DNA from 4 places in the Photorhabdus kleinii genome. Region 2 is predicted to be linked to each of the others. Evidence: predicted binding sites of a transcription regulator. Region 2 holds the regulator's gene; each other region holds the start of a gene.
The links. The regulator CRP, encoded in region 2, controls carbon source genes, mostly activating them, when cyclic AMP is high. The targets are predictions, from matches to a motif close to ATGTGANNNNNNTCACAT.
Positions count from the first base shown of each region.

Region 1: a site for CRP is predicted at 1,137-1,154, ahead of focA (formate transporter FocA). Genes of this name have one in related genera too.
Region 3: a site for CRP is predicted at 3,707-3,724, ahead of gntK (gluconokinase). Genes of this name have one in related genera too.
Region 4: a site for CRP is predicted at 1,982-1,999, ahead of glpT (glycerol-3-phosphate transporter). Genes of this name have one in related genera too.

Region 1 is NZ_JAJAFY010000060.1:15,204-21,501, forward strand. Features, by position in the region: gene ycaO (30S ribosomal protein S12 methylthiotransferase accessory factor YcaO) at 1-903, shown strand, start outside; gene focA (formate transporter FocA) at 1,223-2,080, shown strand; gene pflB (formate C-acetyltransferase) at 2,136-4,418, shown strand; gene pflA (pyruvate formate lyase 1-activating protein) at 4,504-5,244, shown strand; gene LG003_RS20240 (hypothetical protein) at 5,530-5,769, opposite strand.
Region 2 is NZ_JAJAFY010000066.1:2,726-9,023, reverse strand. Features, by position in the region: gene LG003_RS23645 (hypothetical protein) at 280-327, shown strand; gene yihA (ribosome biogenesis GTP-binding protein YihA/YsxC) at 406-1,038, opposite strand; gene ppiA (peptidylprolyl isomerase A) at 1,345-1,914, shown strand; gene LG003_RS20930 (YcgJ family protein) at 2,013-2,363, opposite strand; gene LG003_RS20925 (aminodeoxychorismate synthase component II) at 2,607-3,182, shown strand; gene argD (bifunctional acetylornithine/succinyldiaminopimelate transaminase) at 3,306-4,517, shown strand; gene crp (cAMP-activated global transcriptional regulator CRP) at 4,567-5,199, opposite strand; gene LG003_RS20910 (OsmC family protein) at 5,519-5,926, shown strand; gene LG003_RS20905 (phosphoribulokinase) at 6,052-6,298, opposite strand, start outside.
Region 3 is NZ_JAJAFY010000011.1:466-6,763, reverse strand. Features, by position in the region: gene LG003_RS08200 (SGNH/GDSL hydrolase family protein) at 1-493, shown strand, start outside; gene LG003_RS08195 (GNAT family N-acetyltransferase) at 704-1,624, shown strand; gene gntU (gluconate transporter) at 1,714-3,051, opposite strand; gene gntK (gluconokinase) at 3,051-3,590, opposite strand; gene gntR (gluconate operon transcriptional repressor GntR) at 3,759-4,754, opposite strand; partial or broken gene LG003_RS08175 (IS110 family transposase) at 5,379-6,174, shown strand.
Region 4 is NZ_JAJAFY010000009.1:9,761-16,058, forward strand. Features, by position in the region: gene LG003_RS07270 (hypothetical protein) at 1-843, opposite strand, end outside; gene LG003_RS07275 (DUF29 domain-containing protein) at 1,294-1,725, opposite strand; gene glpT (glycerol-3-phosphate transporter) at 2,231-3,583, shown strand; gene glpQ (glycerophosphodiester phosphodiesterase) at 3,763-4,839, shown strand; gene epmA (elongation factor P--(R)-beta-lysine ligase) at 4,883-5,860, opposite strand; gene LG003_RS07295 (fascin domain-containing protein) at 6,000-6,284, opposite strand.

The DNA.
Region 1 (6,298 bases), on a different contig from region 2:
GTGACCGAATTATTACAAGGACGCAGTTTGAAAGATCTGGATGTGTTCAATGCGCCGACTTTCGATAATGAAGAAGTGGCAGAACATACCAATCTGGAAACTCACTTTATCGATTCGAGCGGTTTAATCAGTTGGGATTTATTCAAACAAGATGCTGATTATGCGTTCGATGACTGGAATTTCAGCGGCACGACAGAAGAAGAGTTCGCCACTTTGATGGCTATCTTCAAACAATTGGATGCCGAAGTTTATATTGCTGACTACGAGCACCTTGGTGTTTATGCCTGCCGTATTTTGGTCCCGGGAATGTCTGATATTTATCCTGTGGAAGATTTACATCTTGCTAATAACACGATGGGAACGCATTTGCGGGAAGCTTTATTAGCATTACCGGATAGCCAGTGGCAAGCCGAAGAATATCTGGCACTGATTGAGCAATTAGATGAAGAAGGTTTGGATGATTTTACCCGTATCCGTGAGTTGTTTGGCATTGCGGTGGGTAAAGATAATGGCTGGAGCAATTTACGGATTGGTGAACTGAAATCCATGTTGGCGCTGGCTGGCGGTGATTTGGAACAGGCTTTAATTTGGGTAGAATGGACTCAAGATTTTAACGCCTCAATCTTTACGGCCGAACGCGCTAATTATTATCGCTGTTTGCAAACACTACTTTTACTTGCTCTGGAAGCGGATAAAGCGCCTACACAATATTATCAAGCATTCGTAAAAATGTATGGGCAAGATGCTGTTGAAGCAGCATCAGCAGCTATTTCTGGTGAACACTGTTTTTATGGTCTGTGGTCAGTTGATGCAGATTTAAAATCACTGCCCGCTCATCAGGCTTTATTGGCTGCTTATGAGAAGCTGCAAAAAGCAAAATGCGATTTCTGGAACGCAAAATAAAATTGTAGAAAAGACAATTTATAATTAAAAGTAAAATTCAGGTTAAATTAAATTTATTTGCAACAACAAGTAAATAACAATTTGGCCTGTAATTTTACTTACCAAACTTCCTACCAATGGGTTAAATAAAAAAATATTATAATTTTTAAAATTTTTTTATTTTATTAAAATCAACAGGTTAAATTGAATTTAAACCATTTTCACTCCCCAAAACAGAGTCCACTCTCAGGGAATTATGATCTATATCAAATTCTCCCCTTCACGCCTTTGTTACTATCATTACGTACCGTAACTTATTAATGATAAAGAGAATGTTGGTATGAAAGCTGACACCCCCTTTAACCTATTACCACCTGCGATAATGACACAAATCGCCAATGACATTGGTGTTTATAAAACTACTAAACCTGTTGCCATTACCTATCTGTCAGCAATAACTGCCGGAATTTTTATTTCCATTGCATTCGTCTTTTATATTACCGTGACTACAGGAACCACATCTGTCCCTTATGGGCTAGCTAAATTAGTCGGCGGTATCTGTTTTTCCCTTGGATTAATGTTAGTAGTCGTTTGCGGAGCAGATTTATTTACTTCTACTGTGTTGACGATTATTTCCAAAGCCACCGGGCGTATAACCTGGTATCAAATGATTAAAAACTGGATTAACGTTTATCTCGGTAATTTGATTGGCGCGCTATTTTTCGTCGCCATTATCTGGTTTGCCGGTCAATACCGTGTTGCCGACGGATTATGGGGCTTGAATGTCTTGCAAACAGCAAACCATAAAATGCATCACTCTTTTATTGAAGCGCTATTTTTAGGCATTCTCGCCAATTTAATGGTTTGTCTCGCTGTTTGGATGAGTTATGCCGGACGTAGTTTAATGGACAAAATATTCGCCATGATTTTGCCAGTAAGTATGTTCGTTGCCAGCGGCTTTGAGCACAGTATTGCGAATATATTTTTAATCCCGCTTGGTGTTGCTATTAAGCATTTCGCACCAACTGAATTTTGGATTAATGTAGGGGCAACGCCTGAACAATTTTCTCAACTCACCATTGCACACTTTATTACTAACAATTTAATTCCAGTCACTATTGGTAACATTATCGGTGGCGCCATTTTGGTGGGTTTAACTTACTGGTCAATTTATCTGCGTAGTGAGCAAAAACATTAATTAGCTCTCTCGCCTGATTTCTTAAAAGTTCGATTATTACAAAGGTAGAAGTATCATGACTGAATTAAATAAAAAGTTCTCTGTAGCATGGCAAGGTTTTAACCTGGGTGATTGGCAAAGCGCAGTCAATGTTCGTGACTTCATCCAAAAAAACTATACGCCATATGAGGGTGATGAATCTTTCCTGGCAGGTTCGACAAAAGCGACCGATACCTTATGGGAAAAAGTCATGGAAGGTATCAAAATCGAAAACCGCACTCATGCGCCGGTTGATTTTGATACTGATGTTGCTGCTACTATTACCTCCCACGACGCAGGTTATATCGAAAAAGATCTGGAAACCATTGTTGGCCTGCAAACGGAAGCCCCATTAAAACGTGCCCTAATCCCATTTGGCGGCATCAAAATGGTAGAAGGATCATGTAAAGTTTATGGCCGTGAACTCGATCCTAAATTGAAACAGATTTTCACTGAATACCGCAAAACGCATAATCAAGGCGTTTTCGATGTTTACACACCAGATATTCTTAAATGCCGAAAATCTGGTGTTCTGACAGGTCTGCCTGATGCCTATGGCCGTGGTCGCATTATTGGTGACTACCGTCGTGTTGCAGTATACGGTATCGATTTCTTGCGTGATGATAAATTAGCTCAGTTCAATTCATTGCAGGAAAAACTGGAAAACGGTGAAGATCTGGCAATGATTATTCAATTGCGTGAAGAAATCGCTGAACAGCACCGCGCTCTGGGCCAGATTAAAGAGATGGCGGCTAAATACGGCTATGATATTTCTGGCCCCGCCACTGACGCTAAGGAAGCGATACAGTGGACTTATTTCGCTTATCTGGCAGCGGTTAAGTCTCAAAATGGCGCCGCAATGTCCTTTGGTCGCGTTTCCAGTTTCCTGGATATCTACATCGAACGTGACCTGAAAGCGGGTAAGCTGACAGAAGTTGAAGCTCAGGAATTAATTGACCATCTGGTGATGAAACTGCGTATGGTTCGTTTCCTGCGGACACCTGAATACGACGAACTGTTTTCCGGTGACCCAATCTGGGCAACAGAATCGCTGGCAGGTATGGGAATAGATGGTCGCACGCTGGTGACTAAAAATAGTTTCCGCTTCCTGAACACCCTATACACAATGGGCCCATCACCAGAACCCAACATGACCATCCTATGGTCCGAAAAACTGCCGACAAATTTCAAAAAATTCGCGGCAAAAGTTTCCATCGATACCTCATCTTTGCAATATGAGAACGATGATTTGATGCGCCCTGACTTCAACAACGATGATTACGCTATTGCTTGTTGCGTCAGCCCTATGATTGTGGGTAAACAGATGCAATTCTTCGGCGCCCGCGCAAATCTGGCTAAAACGATGCTGTACGCTATTAACGGCGGTGTAGATGAAAAGCTGAAAATGCAGGTTGGCCCGAAAGAAGAGCCAATAAAAGATGAAGTGCTGGATTACGACAAGGTTATGGCCCGCATGGATCACTTTATGGATTGGCTGGCAAAACAGTATGTTACTGCACTAAACATCATTCACTATATGCATGATAAGTATAGCTATGAAGCGGCGCTGATGGCACTGCACGACCGTGATGTTTACCGTACTATGGCCTGTGGCATTGCCGGTCTATCTGTCGCCGCTGACTCATTGTCTGCCATCAAATATGCCAAAGTGACACCGATTCGTGATGAAAATGGTTTAGCGGTTGATTTCAAGATTGAAGGTGAATATCCACAATTCGGTAACAACGACTCACGTGTTGATGATATCGCCTGTGATTTGGTTGAACGTTTCATGAAAAAAATCCAGAAACTGAATACTTATCGCAACGCGGTACCGACACAATCCGTTCTGACTATCACTTCTAACGTGGTATATGGTAAGAAAACCGGTAACACCCCTGACGGACGTCGTGCTGGCGCACCATTTGGACCCGGTGCCAATCCAATGCATGGTCGTGATCAAAAAGGTGCCGTCGCCTCTTTGACCTCTGTGGCTAAATTGCCTTTCGCCTATGCAAAAGATGGTATCTCTTATACCTTCTCTATCGTACCAAACGCGTTAGGCAAAGATGATGAAACACGCAAAACTAATCTGGCTGGTTTGCTGGATGGTTATTTCCACCATGAAGCAGAAATTGAAGGTGGTCAGCATTTGAACGTCAATGTGATGAACCGTGACATGCTGCTCGATGCCATGGAAGACCCTGAGAAATACCCTCAGCTCACCATCCGGGTATCAGGTTATGCCGTACGTTTCAACTCACTGACTAAAGAGCAACAACAGGATGTAATTACCCGTACTTTTACCCAATCTATGTAATAATTTGTTAGCAAAGGCCCTGAATTTTAGGGCCTCTATTCGTTTATCCTGTCGTTTATCCTGCCAGTTTTGGAGTAAACCTGTTATGTCCGTACTTGGTCGTATCCACTCTTTCGAATCCTGTGGCACCGTTGATGGCCCCGGTATCCGGTTTATTGTTTTCTTTCAAGGTTGCCTGATGCGTTGTCTCTATTGCCATAACCGCGACACATGGGATACCCACGGCGGCAAAGACGTGACTGTTGAAGAATTGATAAAAGAAGCGACAACCTATCGTCATTTTATGAACGCATCCGGTGGCGGGGTTACTGCATCGGGTGGTGAAGCCGTTCTTCAAACTGAATTTGTACGTGACTGGTTCCGAGCCTGTCGTGCCGAAGGTATTCATACTTGTCTTGACACTAATGGATTTGTCCGCCGCTATGGTCCGGTTATTGATGAATTAATGGATGCCACAGATCTCGTTATGCTCGATTTGAAGCAACTTAATGATGAGATTCATCAGAAATTAGTCGGTGTCTCCAATCATCGCACCTTGGAGTTTGCCCGCTATCTGGCTAAACGTAACCAGAAAACCTGGATTCGTTACGTTGTGGTTCCGGGTTGGTCCGATGATAATGAATCCGTTCATAAGCTAGGTGAATTTACCAAAGATATGAAAAATATTGAAAAAATCGAGCTTCTGCCTTATCACGAACTGGGTAAACATAAATGGACAACTATGGGGGAAAAATATCAGTTGGAAGGTGTAAAACCGCCAGCAAAAGAGACAATGGAGAGAGTGAAAAACATTTTGGAAAGTTATGGTCATAAGGTTGTCTATTAATTAAATTAGTTAACTTCCATCTCTGAAATGACGTTTAAAAACAGTAGGAAAAACCATTTTAAATATCAAACCCTGGCTTGCCAGGATCAAACTACACGCACAAGTGGATATAGTATTTGGGATGAAATGGCTTATTAAAGATGGACTTCATATTAAACAGAGATCGTAATAGAAGCAGTGAATATTATTTGACAATGGGGGAACCTTGCGATCAAGCCAATAAGCGAGTCAGCATATGATTCATATAACGAATAAAATATTAAGGTATAAGTCGTTTATATCTTTTCATAAATATAAACGACTTATATATCCGTTATCTTTCAAATTGCCTCTTTGTTGGCTGCACTCCCTTGCCGTCGCGATCCATCTTGAAATCCATAGGGTATAAAACCTATTCCCTAACAAATTAATTTCATCTATTATCGGTATTCCATCTCTTTTTTCAACTGATTTTATTAAGTTTATCTCACGAGAATTAAATCCACTCTTTATCATTAATAATGCCTCTATTTTCTGTTTTGTCATTATCTAAACATCCCAATAAGTAAGCAATCTGATTAATATACACTAAATTTCATCATAATATAAAAAGAAAACAATCCACATAATCAGAAAAATATTTATCACGATGATACTATATTTTTATATTTCTTCATAAATATAAATAAGTTAACTGACATCAAGAAAAGTGCAATAGGCATTGAAATAACCACAGCAAATAAAACTCCATAAAGATTAATTACAGTCTCCATTAAAACAACAAGGGGTCGCCTCAGAAGATAAAGCCAATCACCCCACTCTTTCATTCCAGAAGTGACATTTTAAAGTCGCAATAACAACTTCAGAATATCATGGCTTTTAATATTGCATTATGTAGCAAATTCCCCGGTACCAGAATTTGTAAATTTTGATACCTTACAACAAAGGAATTCATGAACTCTGTTTGGATACCAAAATCAGTAATAAACGGTCACATCAGGCACATGAACATTGAGGTTTTAACGAAACAGAATGAGTCATTTGTTTCCGCAAACAACTCACTTAATCGCGTTCC
Region 2 (6,298 bases):
AAACCATGCCTATTGAGAGGGCGTGTAACAGTTATTTTACTCTTACTAAGTAATATTATTAGTTAAATAAATTTTTTGTATTCACTTGTACCGATTTGTTGTCCATGTAATGCATATTAGATCCAGATCGCATAAATATGTAATTAAACTACATTTAATGTTGTCAAAATGAGCAAAATTCTTGGCTGAATCGAGATAATTTCTGAAAATAAATTACAAAAAGGCTTTTTCTAATAAATAAAATAGGGTAGAGTTATTGGCGTAGGGTACAGAGGTAAGATGTTCTATCTTTCAGACCTTTTACTTCACGTAATCGGATTTAGCTGAATATTAGCTGCCCCAGTCAATTTTGACTGGGGCATTTTTTTCATCTGAATTTAATTGGTGGGAATGAAAAAGACTGTATTAACTATGGTTTTCAACTTGAACGGCTTTCTGGCTGAACCATATATCCAGTTTTTGTTGTAGTTTATCGATACCGATTTTTTTCGGGGCTGAGAAATATTCCACTTGAATATCCCCATTCAGCGCGAGTAAGGTGTCACGAACCTTATTCAGTTGACTTTTACGGGCGCCAGATGCCAGTTTGTCGGCTTTAGTCAATAACACCATAACCGGTACTTGCATTGCGACTGCCCATTGGATCATCTGCTGATCAAGATCTTTCAATGGGTGACGGATATCCATCAGTACGACCAGCCCGATCAGGCATTCACGTTTTTGTAGATATTCACCCAATGCTTTTTGCCATTTGCGTTTCATCTCTTCTGGTACTTCGGCATAGCCATAACCCGGTAAGTCAACCAGGCTAATACCTTCTTCTACTTCGAATAAATTGATGAGTTGAGTTCGGCCAGGCGTTTTACTGGTACGGGCGAGGCTTTTCTGTTTCGTCAGAGCATTCAGAGCGCTAGATTTACCTGCATTTGAGCGACCGGCAAACGCGACTTCAATGCCCATATCTTGAGGCAGATGGCGAATATCAGGTGCGCTCGTGATAAAACGGGTCATATGATAGTTGTGGTTTTTGATGGTCAAAATGATTATCTCCCTGAGAAATGCGCCGAATATATGGCAAAGAAGATTATACCGATAGCCACTGTTGGTTGACAGGATTAAAAATAATGACATATTTCTGATGGGTTGAACTAAGCTTGCTATTTTGTTACTGATGACGCTCGGTTTATGAAATAAAATCTAACCTGTTATTGAAAGGATACATTTTTCTTCAAAGCACCAGTCGATTGATAGCGTAAATGTAGGTAAATATTAAGCACGATGTTGAAGAGATTATTAGAATTAATTCAGTTTGTGTTGTTGACCTTAATAATATAGGAACCCAGAATGTTTAAACGTATTTTAGTAGCACTTGTAACTGCATGCTCTCTGAGCGCAATGGCGCCTCTGGCTTTGGCGGTGGGAGAAATCCACGTGAAGCTGACAACAACGGAGGGTAATATTGAACTGGAATTAAATAATCAGAAAGCTCCAATTACAACGAAAAACTTTATTGAATACGTCAATGAGGGTTATTACAACAATACAATCTTCCATCGGGTAATCCCTGGATTTATGGTGCAGGGTGGTGGTTTTACCAAAGATTTGCAGCAAAAAGCGACTAAAGCTGCTATTAAAAATGAGGCAGATAATGGACTGCGTAATTTACGCGGAACTATCTCTATGGCACGTACAGCTGATAAAGACAGCGCCACCAGCCAATTTTTTATTAATGTAGCGGATAATGCTTTCCTTGATCACGGTCAGCGTGACTTTGGCTATGCAGTATTTGGTAAAGTCGTAAAAGGTATGGATGTTGTGGATAAAATTTCTCAAGTCAAAACGGAAAATGTTGGTCCATATCAGAATGTACCGGTTAAACCTGTTGCTATTCTGTCTGCGGAGATTATTCTTTAATTTTTTCTATTACTTTGGCTGTGGCAGTTTCTGGTCTTCCGGTTAACTCTCATCAGATTAACAAACTGGCCTGCATTAAATGCAGGCCAGTTTCACTGTCATTCATACATCTTTTGGGTAAATTCTTTATTTACTTCGGTTCGTGGATAATATCTGTCTTTGTAACATTTCTTCTCTTTACTCTCACAATGTATGCCGTTACTTAAAGTGTAAGATGAAAAGTCGATATCTTTTCCATCACCAAACTCTTTTTTCAGGTGTTTTGCCGCTCTTTTCCCTAAATACCTTTCGGTTAATTTTAGCGATAGCCCTTTTTGATCAGAGCAATATTTTCCTTTTTTATCACAAACCACCCCTTTTTCCGGGAAGAAAATGTTAGCAGTTTTAGTAACAGCCAGCGTGGAGAAGGACAGTAAAAAAAGAGATGCTATAATCAGTTTTGTCTTCATAACAATTACCTTTACTTATTGAATATCAAAATAGAGCATATGTTTTGTAGGGTATGAGAGTAAGTTGATTAAGGAAAAAACAGCCATTGATTTTGTTGTACTATGCTACAAATATTGATGTGCTATGATAGCCGCCCCGTTGTCGCGAGGCCGTTTTATCTGGAGCCAGTTGTGCAGGATAAACAAATTGCAGGAGTGGCAGGGCAACAAATACAGCGATAAAAATGAGTAGGATAGACTCCTATGTTACTAATAATAGATAACTATGATTCTTTTACATATAACTTATATCAATATTTTTGTGAATTGGGTACAGATGTTTTAGTTAAGCGTAATGATGAACTGCAACTTGAAGATATTGAGAGATTGATGCCTACTCATCTGGTGATTTCCCCTGGCTCTTGTACCCCAAATGAAGCAGGAATTTCTCTGGCTGCGATTTCTCATTTTTCGGATAAGTTGCCGATTCTTGGTGTTTGTCTTGGACATCAGGCAATTGGGCAGGCGTTTGGTGCCAGCGTGGTAAAAGCCAGGGAAGTGATGCATGGAAAAACTTCTGCTATTCACCATAATCAGCAAGGTGTGTTCAAAGGGCTTAACCGGCCATTAACCGCGACTCGTTACCATTCATTGGTGATTGCCGCAGAGACATTACCAGCCTCATTTGAAGTCACCGCATGGAGCCAGCATAACGGCAATGTCGATGAAATTATGGGCATTCGTCATCGCACTCTACCGCTGGAAGGGGTGCAGTTCCACCCTGAAAGTATTCTCAGTGAGCAAGGTCACCAGTTGCTGAGCAACTTTCTGAGATATTAACCAGATACCGATAATTTCTTCATTTATCCATCTTTTTCATTTGCCCATCTTTGATTTTTTATGCATATTCAGTGATTATAATTTCACTTTTGAATGGCGTGTATATAGAAAACGGGTGGGAAAATGAAGGAGCATACCGCAGTAGATAGAAACGCATACGATCAAGTTATGTTGCCAATTTATTCACCAGCGCAGTTTATTCCGGTGACAGGGCAAGGTAGTCGTGTATGGGATCAGCAAGGGAAAGAGTATATTGATTTTGCGGGAGGGATTGCTGTTGTAGCTTTGGGCCATTGTCATCCTGCGTTAGTGGATGTTTTGAAGCAGCAGGGGGAGAAACTTTGGCATATCAGTAACATTTTTACCAATGAACCGGCTTTGATTTTGGCGCAGAAACTGATTGATGCGACTTTTGCTGAGCGGGTATTTTTTGCCAACTCAGGAGCAGAAGCGAATGAAGCGGCATTTAAACTGGCTCGCCACTATGCCATTACGCGTCACAGTCCCTATAAAACCAAAATTATCGCATTTCATCAGGGTTTTCATGGTCGCACCTTATTTACTGTCTCCGTGGGTGGTCAGCCAAAATATGCTGATGGTTTTGGGCCAAAACCCGCGGATATTATTCATGTGCCTTTTAATGACTTAGATGCAGTGAAGGCTGTCATAGATGACCATACTTGTGCTGTTGTATTGGAGCCTGTACAGGGAGAAGGGGGAGTCACGCCGGCAGCACCGGCATTTATTCGTGGGTTGCGTGAGCTTTGCGATAAGCATCAGGTGCTGTTGGTGTTTGATGAAGTGCAAAGTGGGATGGGACGTACCGGTAAGCTATTTTCTTATATGTATTATGATGTTACGCCGGACATCATTACCACAGCAAAAGCATTGGGAAATGGCTTCCCTATTAGCGCTATGCTGACGACAGAGAATATTGCTTCAGCGATGACGCCGGGAACTCACGGTACAACTTACGGCGGTAATCCGTTGGCTTGTGCAGTTGCAAATGCTGCTTTTGATATTATTAATACACCAACAGTTCTGGAGGGAGTTGAGAAACGCCATAATTTGATGATGAATTTTCTGAATGATATCAATCAGAAACATTCGATATTTGGTGAAATCCGAGGAAAGGGTTTGCTGATTGGTGCAGAACTCAAAGCACCATATCAAGGAAAAGCCAAAGATATTCTGCAACTGGCGGCTGAAAATGGCTTAATGTTGTTGAGTGCGGGTGGTGATGTATTGCGTTTCACGCCTTCGTTGATTATTAGTGAAGAAGAGATTGCTCAAGGAATGGAGCGGTTAGAGCAGGCAATTAACCAGTTGGTGTAATTAAATATAAGAGAAATCAGCGCAGGATTATGCGCTGATTAATCAGGCGTTAACGTGTACCGTAAACAACAATAGTTTTACCGTGTGCGGAGATCAAGTTTTGATCTTCTAGCATTTTCAGAATGCGACCAACCGTTTCGCGGGAACAGCCAACAATCTGGCCAATTTCCTGACGCGTGATTTTGATTTGCATTCCGTCCGGGTGGGTCATTGCATCTGGTTGTTTCGCCAGATTCAATAAAGTTTGGGCAATCCGGCCGGTAACATCCAGGAAAGCCAGATTACCGACTTTCTCAGAAGTTGTTTGCAAACGGTTTGCCATTTGGGCAGATAAACGCATCAAAATATCCGGGTTTACCTGAATCAGTTGACGGAATTTTTTATAGGAGATTTCAGCTACTTCACAGGCGCTTTTGGCCCGTACCCAGGCTGTACGCTCTTGCCCCTCTTCAAATAATCCAAGTTCACCAATGAAATCCCCCTGATTTAAATAGGAGAGGATCATCTCTTTGCCTTCTTCATCTTTAATCAAAACCGCAACAGAGCCTTTTACGATGTAGTAAAGCGTCTCTGCTTTTTCGCCTTGATGAATAAGCGTACTTTTAGATGGATATTTATGAATATGGCAGTGTGACAAAAACCATTCAAGAGTGGGGTCTGTTTGTGGCTTGCCGAGAACCATTCGTTTCATCCTCTGTTGTTATCGCTGCCTAAATAACACGAGAATCTAAAAGTTTCTCGTCAGGCTGGCTTATAAAGACACTAGCTTAACATTAGTTTGTTGAAAAACCGACAGGTAAGGGTTTTATATAGGTTATCTGAAATTTGAACCCTAGGGTATTGATCTTAACCTATATATACCTGGCCCACTTCTGTTTTTAACACAGGAAAAGGCTTCTGTCTTGTCTTGTATTGTTTCAGCATAATAAACCGCTCATTAGATTGCTAGCTTAATACTGAAAGAGTAGGCTTGGATGCAAAGAACGACTTAAGAGGTATTTATGCAAGCGCGGGTAAAATGGGTTGAAGGATTGTCTCTTTTGGGGGAGTCATCTTCCGGTCATCAGATCATGATGGATGGTAATGCCGGCGATAAGGCACCGAGTCCAATGGAAATGGTATTAATAGCAGCCGGTGGTTGCAGTACGGTTGATGTAGTTTCTATTTTGCAGAAAGGCAGGTATGACATCAGAGATTGTGAAGTAAAATTAACTTCCCGCCGTCGTGAAGAGGTGCCACGCTTGTTTACTCATATTAATCTGCATTTTATTGTTACGGGTAAGGATTTAATAGATAAAGCGGTTGAACGTGCAGTCATGCTTTCCGCGGAAAAATATTGCTCTGTTTCGTTGATGTTGGGGAAATCAGTTGAAATTACCCACAGTTTTGAAATTAAAGAGATAGATTGAGAAATTATTTTTGATTAAAAAATAACAACAGGTAACTAATTATCTCAGTTACCTGTTTTTTTAACTGAATAATATAAGATGCAAATTTTAAGTACTGGATTTGTTAAATTGACCTCAGGCGCTGATTAACAAATCTTTTCCCCTTCCAGTAATCGCTGTACCAATGGCGTCATAATTAATTCCATTGCTAATCCCATTTTTCCACCGGGGACCACGATGGTATTAATGCTTGAAACGAATGAGCCTTGTAACATTGCTAACAAGTATGGGAAATCAATTTGAGTCAGATCACGGAAGCGGATGACAATAAAACTTTCATCCAGTGATGGAATGGCTTTGGCTGAGAATGGATTGGATGTATCAACGGTAGGG
Region 3 (6,298 bases), on a different contig from region 2:
CTTGGGTATTAATGGTGCAACTATTAATATGATGGATAAATGGCAGCCAAAATGGATTGATACATTAGTTCAAATGCATCCTGATATGGTGATCCTCGCTTATGGCACAAATGAGGCATTTAATCATTCGCTGGGTTTATCAAGCTATCGCCAGCAACTGGAAACTAAGATAAAACAGATTCGTAATCAGTTACCACAAACAGTTATCCTTATCATTGGGCCGGGTGATTCTTTGAAAAACAACCAATTTACAAGTTGTATAGCACAACAACCAACAATGTTGGATAATATCATCCATACTCAACAAAAAGTCGCTCAAGATCAGCACACACTATTCTGGAACTGGCGTGCATATATGGGTGGAAAATGCTCAATTAGGCGCTGGGCGCAACAAGATCTTGCTCGTCCTGATTATGTTCACCTTTCAGCCGCAGGTTATGAGCGCAGTGCTGAAGCGTTATATCAACAGTTAATAGATGTTCTCGGTCAATAAGCAACAATAAGGCTTGATTGGGAATAGTACTAAATACTTATCTTGTTTTTAGTACAGAAAAATTAAACTTATAATCTTAGATTTACAATATGTATGAGCTCATAAGAAACCCATTTAATAAAGACAAACTATCTTTTTTGTTGTATTTAATACGTTGAAAATAAGTTTATACCATGTGTAAAACATAGCGTTAAAAAGAGTATTTAAAATATGATTTTTCCCAAAAAGTATCCTCTCAGCTCTATAAAAAGGCTCATCTCCGGCTGGAAAGAATGTAGTTTCGAACGTTACCAACAAGCGTATTCTCTCTATGGTGGTGGAATATCTACTCATCCAGATATTGTACGTTTTTTAAATGAAAAATTTGGCAATAGTTTTATCTTTTATGTCAAAGAAAATCCACAAATAGAAAACGTTATCGAAGGGGCATACTTTACATGTAAAGATCATCATCTGGCAGCAAGTCACCAAAAGGACTACTATTTTTTCAGTTACGATGAAATTCTCTTCCCTATTGCCAAACATCTAAAAACTATCATCCCAGGGAGATCAAAAACCATATCGCCTCTACACAAAGAAAACTTCGTCAACATCTACTATGGCCGATTAAACAAGCGAACAATATGCCTTGCTAAAGAAGATTTTTCTTATAAAACAAGAAGAAATCGGAGTAATGAAATTAATAAATTTAAGCGTGCAGGCGGAGAAATACATCAAATTGATGATTTCACCTGCCAGGAATTTGTTGATATTTACACCACACTGTACGAAAAACGGTGGGAAAAAAAACACAGTGAAGAAGAAAAAGGAAAATTAACCGAACTATACACCGAACTCAAACAACATCTGTACGGATGTGTATTAACTATCAATGGAACCCCAGCAGCCTACGATTTAGTTATAAAATCAGACAGCCCTCAATGGGTTTCATTCGATGCAGTAAACGGTGGATACGATCCTGAATACGCTAATCTCAGCCTTGGAAGCATTGTCATGTGGTTAAATATTCAAAATGCTTCAACGCTCTGCCAACAGAATCAAAAAACGATGCGCTATTCTATTGGCAAACCTACTTTCTCCTATAAAGATCGCTGGTGCCACCGTCACCCGTTAGCAAGAACACTATTTTAATGTCAGCAATATTTTCAAATAGTTAACTTATCTTGCCGCCTTCTAAGGAAGGCGGTATTAATCTAATACAATCTCCTAATTCATATGAATTACAACATGGCAAAGAAAACCATTCCAACAATGGCTCCTGTTATTCCAAGAATAGTTTCCATAATTGACCAAGTTTTCAGTGTTTGAGATTCTGTTGCACCAGTAAATTTACCAAATAACCAAAAGCCTGAGTCATTAACATGGCTCAATACCAAAGAACCACCCGCAATACAAATTGAAAGAGCTGCAAGCTGGGCACTAGAATATTCCAGAAGATCAACAACGGGCAAAATCAGACCAACAGTTGTCAAACAGGCAACAGTTGCAGAACCTTGAATAACGCGTACTGTACCAGCAAGGATGAAACACGCTAATGCAATAGGCAGACCCGCCCCAATCAATGCGTTTCCCAAAGCAGGGCCAACACCAGAATCCACTAATACTTGTTTGAATACACCACCAGCCCCAGTCACCAATAAAATAATTCCAGCCGGTTGAATAGCCGAAGAGCAAATATCCATCACTTTTTCTTTACTCATCCCACGGCGAATTGCCAAACCATAAATAGCAATCAAACAAGCAACCAAAATCGCAGAAAATGGATGACCGATAAATTCAAGCCACTGATACAACTCAGAACCCTGTTCAACAAAATTCTCACCAATAGCCTTTAACCCAACCAAAGCCAAAGGGAACAGAACCAGTGACAAACTCAAACCAAAAGATGGCATCTTACCTTGACCAAGGCTTGGCTCACTTATATCCACGGGCAAATCCAGAGTGACATACTTACTGATAAAATTACCGAAGATTGGCCCCGCCAGTAACATCCCAGGAATCGCTGCACTGATACCGATCAAGATCATCCAGCCAAAATCAGCATTCATCTGTGAAGCCAACAACATCGGTGCTGGACCAGGTAACAAAAATGCTGCTGCTGCGGCGACACCAGCAAACAGAGGAATAACCAGCTTCACTACATTACCGCCAGTACGACGCGCGACCGCGAACGCCACACCAATCAATAAAACAATAGCTACATCAAAGAACAATGGCAAAGCACAAACCAGGCCAGCGATCCCCAATGAATAATGAGCATTCTTTTCACCAAAACTATTTAGTAGTTTAATCGCAATCTGATCCAGTGCGCCTGTTTCATGCAGAACTTTACCAAACATCGCCCCCAGTGCGACAACAATAGCCAGAAAACCTAACGTTCCTCCCATTCCTTCTTGCATTGTTTCAGCAATTTTATCCAGTGGCATACCAGAAAAAACACCCGCCCCCATAGAAACCAGTATTAACGCAACAAAAGCGTGGATTCTGGCCTTCATCACCAAAAACAACAGTAAAAAAACAGAACCCACCGCTGTCAGCACTAAGGTTAAAGTACTCATTATTTTTCCCCTGAAATGACACTATTAATTATTCTTATCGAGTGATTTATCACTTCATCAAGAGACGATCTAATGTCAACCAGATAAACATCCTGTTCATCACTCCCCGGCTCTTCTAATACCTCAAACTGAGATACCAACATTTGAGATTTAAAAAAATGATCTTTACGTGCCTTCAATCGACTTTCAATTAAATCAAAGTCGCCTTTCATATAAAGAAATGACAGATTCTTATTACGATCACGCAGTATATCCCGGTAATGTTTTTTTAAAGCAGAGCAAACAATCAGGGAAACCGGGTTTGTGCGTTGCATAGCAAAAATTGCATGATTCAGTGATTTCAACCAAGGTTCACGATCTTCATCATTCAGTGCGTAGCCTTCAGCCATCTTATTAATGTTAGATCTTGGGTGTAAAAAATCACCATCTAAAAAAGCAGAGTCCAATTTATAGGCCACAGCACTGGCAACAGCAGATTTACCACTACCGGATACCCCCATAAGCACAAAAACATGATTCGAATGTTGGGCATCGTTCATATAAACTCCTCAACGTAGATATTTTATCCACGAAATGTTACCGGTAACTGTTATCGGTAACATTATCAGAAGTAGAGACGAAATTCGCAACAACACGGAATATTCAGGAAATATAAATGTGATATTCATCACAAATGAGTTCAAAAAAACGCAAATCCAGCAGACCGATTAGATACTCTCTCCCAGAGATAACTGAAAGCCGATATCAATCATTTTTTGCGGTAAATGTTCGCCCTTCAGCCGAGCCATTAATAATTCGGCAGCCCTCCGCCCCAATAAGTCACGAGACGTCAATACACTGGCAAGTTTTGGTGTCATCACCTGACCAACATCATGGCCATGAAAGCCAGCTATCGCAATATCATGTGGTACAGCTATCCCTTGACGTTGGCACTCGAAAATTGCTCCGATTGCGAGGTCATCGTTAGTGCAGAATAGACCATCAACATCAGGATATTTTGTTCGTGCTTCATTCAGTAACTGCCCCCCTAATGTGTAAGAAGAGCTGTCTGGTGTCATTATCTTACCTGGCTTTAACCCGGCGCTTTTCATTGCAGCTTCATAGCCCTCCAGACGAATAATTGTCCTTTCATCTTGTCTCGCACCAAGATAAATCACCCGCTGGCAACCACGCTCAATCATTGCCATTACCATCTGCCGAGCTGCTTCAAAGTTGTCAATACCAACTGCCATATCAAAACAAGGAGAAACACAATCCATCAGTTCAACGACAGGGATACCAGCCGTTCCCAACATCTTTAAAGTTCGTGGAGTATGAGTACGTTCTGAAAGAATCAAACCATCAATATTATAGGAAAGTAAAGAAATCAAACGCTCTTCTTCTTTTTCTGAGCGATAGCCATAGTGAGCCAACATAGTTTGATAACCATAACTATCCGTCACATATTCGATACCACGAATAACCTCCGCAAAAACTTGGTTAGTCAAAGAAGGCAATAAAATACCAATAGCATGACTAGTGGAATTAGAGAGAATATCCGGTACTTTATTTGGGATATAACCTAACTCATCTAAAGCATCCGCTATTTTCTTTCGCAATTGCTCAGAAACTTGATCAGGATTACGCAAAAAACGACTTACCGTCATTTTAGTTATACCAACACGATCTGCAACATCTTGTAAAATAGGACGTTTTTTCTTCATATTTCAATGCAATATAGAATGAGTAAAGTTTAGAATAATAAACGTAGTGTTATGATATATTTATACACTATAAGGATACATTTTTTTAAAATTTAGTCTGGCTGTGAAACTGTAATCCCAATTTATTTAGTGTATCGTAAAATCTTATCCTTTAGAGTGGAGATATAAGACATATTTTTTGTGACTAGGAGGGTTTCGCCGCTGATATATTACCGAATGATTTAGAGCAATGGGCCACCACAACCAGCAAGAACCACACCATGACAATGAATAAGAACTTGGAAATTACCAAACTTATCAAAATCAGAGGCAGAGACATTAAGCCAGCTTAGGAGAAATGTCCAGGCGAAATTAAGGTTTAATCATTCGATGCTGGCTCAAACTTGATATGAACTACATCATCAGCTTAAGTACAAGTAGGTATGCAATTAGGAAAAAACTCTCGTTAACTTATACCAATTAAGAAAAAGCTGCGTTATTAAGGTGCTCAAAACCGATATCGAAAATAACCCGTTAACCGACATGCCTATATTGCTTAATGGAACATAGAAAGATTTATCGCTTCACCGGTTTGCTCCGAAACTCTTCTCTCGACCAGATTTTGAAAATCAACTATAAAATTTGGGGCATGAGGCTAAACTCATTTGCCTCGGTTTGTCCGACCTTTCGTTAAAAGTAACAAGAATGATTTTGTTGATGCCGAAGCGATATGCGAAGCCGCATCACGTCCTTCAATGCATTTTGTTCAGCCCAGAACTGAAGCTCAACAAGCAATGCGTGTATTACATCGGGTCAGGAAGTCACTTGTCCGGGATAAGATCAAAACGACTAATCAGATACATGGCTCTTTACTCGAGTTTGGGATTAGCCTACCGAGGGGAGACGCTATTATAAGCGCTTATCGTTTGTGTTGGCAGAGCACGAACTCCCAAGTTATCGGGTCCGATTGTTGATGCAACTACACGCCCATTATCACTATATTGTTGAACAAATAGTCGAGTTAGAATCTGAACTAAAACACACGATCACCACGGATGACACAGCCCAGCGTTTTATGACCCTCCCCGGTGTTGGTTTAATCACAGCTAGCTTACTTTCTTCATCGTTGGGAAGATGGTCGACAATATGCCAAAAGTCGTGATTTTGCCGCCTCAACGGGATTAGTTCCCAGGCAATATAGCGAGGAAAAAATACCCTGCTGGGTATCAGTAAACGAAGAAATAAGAACTTGCGGAGACTACTGGTGCAATGTGCACGAATATTTATGCAACGATTGGATAATTATTCAGGAAAACTGGCTGACTGGGTCAGACAGCAGCTTGAACGAAAACACGCCAATGTAGTGACTTGTGCACTAGCGAATAAATTTGCCCGGATAGCTTGGGTAATCACGACACAGCACACGGTATTTGACGCCTGATCCTGCGTCATTATGAATAAATTTAAACGTTATCCCACTGGTTTTGCGAAGACTGATAATTGATGACATGAACGGCCTATCGACCTGATGAGAAACCTAAAGGTTAAGATGGCTTATTAAAGCC
Region 4 (6,298 bases), on a different contig from region 2:
CTCTAATGAATTCCATAGACTATCATTTTGATCAAAAATACCATCACAATTATCGTCAAGATCTGCTAATGCGACAAACCCATTTTCTGATTTGTTTCCATTTTTTAATATAAAATTATTCCCGAACAACTCATTTCCATTATTTATTTTTCCATCTCCATTTTTATCCCATACCAGAAATGCATTATTGGCTTCTATCCATCCTGAACTTTCAACAATACCATCATTATCATGATCAAAATATATAGAACCATTTTCCGCGATGGTAATAATACCATCGCCAGTTAAATCAATAATAAGTGGTGTTTCTGTATTTTTCTGATCTTCAACAACTTCTTCAAGATTATCTAATACGGCATTTGGACTCATTCCTCGTAATTCCTGAATGAAATCTATACCATTCTTATCATTATCATAATGTGAAACTCGAAGAATTGAATTTACAAAATCTATACAGTTATTGGTAAGGAGATTGTAATTCGGTTTAAAATCATAGAAATTTCCATTTTTTAAGTCAGAGATGTAACTTTTCATATTATTAACCACACTCTCTGAATATATTGGATATGTAACACTGGAAATTTTTGATTTATCGTATGCTATTGAGTCTCTAAAAGAGATGTTCTCAACTCCTCCTACTTGCTTATTATCACCTAAGCATCCGATTGATTCACCCTGAAATTCAACCCATACATGTCCAAAAGTAGATTTACTAACGTCTCCTGTCGCATTAGTATATTTAGTACCTGAAGGTGCTATTTTTACTGTTATTGTTTCTACATGCATTTCTTTAAAATTTTCGTTAAAAATTTTATCAACTAACCCATAGTCTTTACTTGGCATAGTTATTTCCTTATTGAAAATTTCCATGATTTTCTTTGACAAATTAAAGGAAATACAATTTACTGCAAATAGAAATAATTATCAATATCACTACTGAAATTTTATAAATCTATATCAAAAAATCAAATTAATAGTTTACTAATATTTTATCTTATTATTACTTCATTATTATATTCTTCGATAAGAAATTAGAACTGTTGGCATTTTGCATCGCTATTTTGGATCCTACCGTTGTCTTGAATATAGCCACAGCGATGACAATGAATTTTTCTATAATCATTAATACTACAAAGGTCATGAAAATTAAAAAGGATAATCTTGGCTAACCCAATGAATATCCACCGAAAAGCAAATAATTTCTGTTAATACTGCTTGCAGTGAAGTGAAAATCGATCAACCGAGAAAACGCACTGTTCAAAATCAGTGCGTTAGGAAACAAATTTATCGAGCCTATTCAGGCCAAAAATTTTCATCCATTATTTGCTCAAATATCCAAGGACAAGTTTCAGGAAATACACTACGCCTAATATTAGTTTCCCTCTCTGCTGCAATAATGGCATCACCATAAGCATCAGAGGAAATTTCGCTAAGTTCTGACTTTAAGCTGGGATTTTTTTTAAGACGACGGGCTATTTTTCTTCTCTGTTCTTCAATCGTAAGCTCCCAGCTCCGACCTTGCCGTTCAGATTGGAATTGCCATTTTAGGAGATGAAGAAACAGTACCTCAAGACGAGATTCCAGCTCGTTTCTTTGGCTATTTCCCATACTTTCTATTTCCTCCGAAAGGTTTTCCCTGTCCAATTGATTCAGATTGCCGGAACGAAGCAAACCTGCCTGCTCCTGCGTCCAACCATAAAAATCGCTGTCATAACGTGTCGTCATGGGTCCTCCACTGGGTATATCAGCTATACAACTGTATAAATTATGAGTCTGGCAGATTATTGGCATACCGTCAAAACAGTATGTTTATCATCAAAATCGATTAGCAGCCCATTCACCATAAATTGAGAAGATCCCTTCGTTTAGTAAGGATACATATAAAATAACAAATAGAAGATGTATGAAAACTGTGGTTTTTGTTTGATAAAGAACAAAAACGAACCAAAAACGCTCACCAACAATTAAGTAAAGCTCGTTATTGTGACAATAGTCACAATTTCATTGGTAAAGCACATTTCAAAAAGTTAACAAATCACTCAGAATTACCGCTAGGGCAAAACAACTTTAACAACTGAGTGTTGTTTCACAGACGAGGTTGAGTGATTTCGACTATCATAATTTTCGTTATGGAAAATAACCACTTACAAAACCTTTCATTTTCCCATCCGGTGGCATTAGTCAACCGGCAAGCTGTTTATAAAACCAAAAATGCCATCGGAGGCAAAATATGTTAAGTATTTTCAAGCCGGCACCTCATAGGTCCCGACTGTCAACAGAACAGATAGATCCAGTCTATCGTCGCTTACGTTGGCAAATTTTTATGGGGATCTTCTTTGGTTACGCGGCTTACTATCTGGTAAGGAAAAACTTTGCACTTGCAATGCCTTATCTGGTTGAGCAAGGTTTTTCCAAAGGTGAGCTCGGTTTCGCACTATCAGGGATCTCTATCGCATACGGCATCTCCAAATTCATCATGGGCTCCGTATCCGACCGTTCTAACCCACGATTCTTCTTACCTGCGGGTCTGATCCTCGCGGCTGTTGTTATGCTGTTTATGGGTTTCGTACCTTGGGCAACTTCCAGTATTACCATTATGTTTGTACTACTGTTCCTGTGCGGCTGGTTTCAAGGCATGGGTTGGCCTCCTTGTGGTCGTACTATGGTGCACTGGTGGTCACAGAAAGAACGTGGCGGTATCGTTTCTATCTGGAACTGCTCACATAATGTTGGCGGCGGCTTACCACCATTGCTATTCCTGTTAGGTATGGCGTGGTTCAATGACTGGAAAGCCGCACTTTATATGCCAGCTTTCGCCGCGATTCTCGTTGCATTGATTGCGTTCGCGCTGATGCGTGATACACCACAATCTTGTGGCTTGCCACCAATCGAAGAGTACAAAAACGACTATCCTTCTGATTACACAGAGAAAGATGAAAAAGAGTTAACAGCTAAACAGATTTTCATGCTGTACGTGTTACCTAACAAACTGCTGTGGATGGTTGCTATGGCTAACGTATTTGTTTATCTGCTACGTTACGGTGTTCTTGACTGGTCGCCAACCTATCTACGTGAAGCCAAGCATTTCGCACTGGATAAATCTTCATGGGCTTATTTCCTGTACGAATATGCCGGTATCCCAGGCACGCTACTCTGTGGTTGGATGTCAGACAAAGTATTTAAAGGCAACCGTGGTGCAACTGGGGTGTTCTTTATGACACTGGTTACTATCGCCACTATCGTATTCTGGTTGAACCCACCAGGTAATCCTACTGTAGATATGGCTTGCATGTTGATTATTGGCTTCCTTATCTACGGCCCAGTGATGCTGACGGGTCTACATGCCCTTGAGCTGGCGCCAAAAAAAGCCGCCGGTACAGCCGCTGGCTTCACCGGCTTATTTGGTTACTTAGGTGGCTCTGTTGCTGCAAGTGCTATCATCGGCTATACCGTTGAGTTTTTCGGTTGGGATAGCGGCTTTATGGTGATGATTGGTGGTAGTATCTTGTCCGTTATTCTATTGCTAATCGTCACGATTACCGAAAAAAAACATAAACAGGAAATAGCCCAACAATATGGCTAACCTTTGTCATTAAACTGTGATATATCGCTGATAATATTAATTAAGCCGCAGCATTATATATGCTGCGGCTTTTTTCAACCTCTAAACTAAGAGATTATGTCAGTGAGTATTATTAACACAGACAAACACACAGTTTAATGAGATAGATTTCATCTCATTGCTAAAACGGAGAAACACACATGCAAACTCCAATCAAAACAATAATAACAGGTATTATTTTAGCCTCATCGATGTCAGGCATCACACAAGCGGCAGATAAGATTGTTATCGCCCATCGAGGCGCAAGTGGATATCTGCCTGAACACACTCTACCAGCCAAAGCAATGGCTTATGCCGAAGGTGCTGATTATCTGGAACAAGATCTGGTCATGACTAAAGATGATGAACTGATAGTCTTACATGACCACTACCTTGATCGTGTCACTGACGTTGCCAATAAATTCCCTAGCCGTGCTCGCCAAGATGGACGCTACTATGCCATTGACTTTACCTTGTCCGAAATCAAGTCACTAAAATTCACGGAAAGCTTCGATATTAAAAATAATCAACAGATACAAAGCTACACCAATCGTTTCCCGATGTGGAAATCTGATTTCCGAATCCACACTTTTCAGGAAGAGATTGAATTTGTTCAAGGATTAAACAAATCTACCGGCAAAAACATCGGTATTTATCCTGAAATCAAAGCACCGTGGTTCCACCAACAAGAGGGAAAAGATATTTCTACTAAGGTACTAGCCGTGTTAAAAGCGTATGGTTACACCAAGAAAAGCGACAAAATTTATCTGCAATGTTTTGATACCAACGAACTCAAACGCATCAAAAACGAATTGGAACCTAAGTTAGGCATGGATCTGAAACTGATTCAACTTATCGCCTACACCGATTGGAATGAAACTTATGAAAAACAATCAGACGGCAAATGGACAAATTACAGCTATGACTGGATGTTCAAACCAGGTGCGATGAGAGAAGTGGCACAATACGCTGATGGCATCGGCCCTGATTATCATATGATTGTAGCGGAGTATTCCACACCAACCAATATTAAGCTAACTAGTCTGGTAAAAGAGGCTCACACCAACAATCTGGAAGTCCATCCATACACGATTCGAGTTGATCAACTGCCTAAATACGCCACCAGCGGCGATCAACTTTTCGATATCATGTATAACCAAGCGGGTGTAGACGGTGTATTCACCGATTTTCCTGACTTAGGTGTGAAATTCCTGCAAAAACAGTATCAATATAAATAAGATGCAAACAGGGCGCCTCAACCAGCGCCCTGTCACTTAATAATTACGCCTTACTTATCGAAAAGGCCATAACATCACTGAGCTTTTCAGCCCCCAAAGCCAACATCACCAAACGATCGACACCAATCGCCACACCTGCACACTCAGGCATTCCTTGTTTCAGGGCGCCAATCAGGTTTTCATCAATTGGTCGAACAGGTAAACCCAACGCTGCACGTTTACGGTTATCCCGTTCAAAACGCTGGCACTGCTCATTGCCATCAGTCAGCTCACGGAAGCCATTTGCCAATTCAACGCCTTTAAAATAGACTTCAAAACGCTCTGCAACTCGATGATCTTCTTTGCTAATTTCCGCCAAAGAAGCCTGAGAAGCCGGAAAATGGTAGATAAAAGTTGGTTTTTCAGTACCAATGTGCGGTTCAACACCAACAGCAAACAAAAGTTGTAATAAAGTATCCCGATCCTCTTCTATATCAGCAATATTACTCAGATCCAGCTTGGCGGCGATTTCACGCAGCTTTTCTTTCTCTGCTGATAGCGGATCAATACCCAGATAACGCAGGAAAGCTTGTTGATAAGAGAGTGATTCTGCACTTTCACAGTCAAGGATTTGTTGAAGTAAATCATCAACTTCATTCATCAAACGATACATATCATAGTGAGGCCGATACCATTCCAGCATGGTAAATTCAGGATTATGATAACGACCCGCCTCTTCATTACGGAAACAGCGACCGAGCTGATAAATAGGGCCACTTCCTGCTGCCAGTAAGCGTTTCATGTGATATTCCGGACTTGTCATCAGATAAAGAGTCATACCATCTGCGGCGCCTGGACCAACAAACTCCGTCTGAAAAGAAAACAATTGGATATCAGTCACTGTAAACTGACCTATCGCAGGTGTTTCAACTTCCAATACCCCACGATCTGCGAAAAAGCGCCGTATTCCTGCTAAAATAGTCGCTCGTTTCAACAAGTTGGCGATAGGTGCGCTTGGCTGCCAGTTTGCTGTTTCGCTCATGTAAATGACTCCAAAATAAAACAAAACGTGCAGTCTACCTGCATCACACATATCAGACAAATTATTACCGCCTGATCATCCCGGAACAACTTAGTTTGTCTTGTATCACAACAAAGCCAATACCAGACAAAATCACTATTTACTCTAACAGAGTTATCAATCTAAAGTGGCAAAATCCGTCCATATTGGTTTTATCAGGCTTAATATAATTAATACCTTTTATACTAAGCCTAGTCAGATATTTTCCATTATCTGCCTTTAGCGCTATCACATTATCGTCGACATCTTCTACAGTAAACGTAGAAGAAGTATCAACATCCAATGTTGCCGCTTCAATATAATTACCACCAGGCCGAGCAACCCGACTCAAATAAAGTCCATTATCTGCCATCAATGCGATAGTATGCTCTGATAATGCCATCATACCCTCCGTTTAAA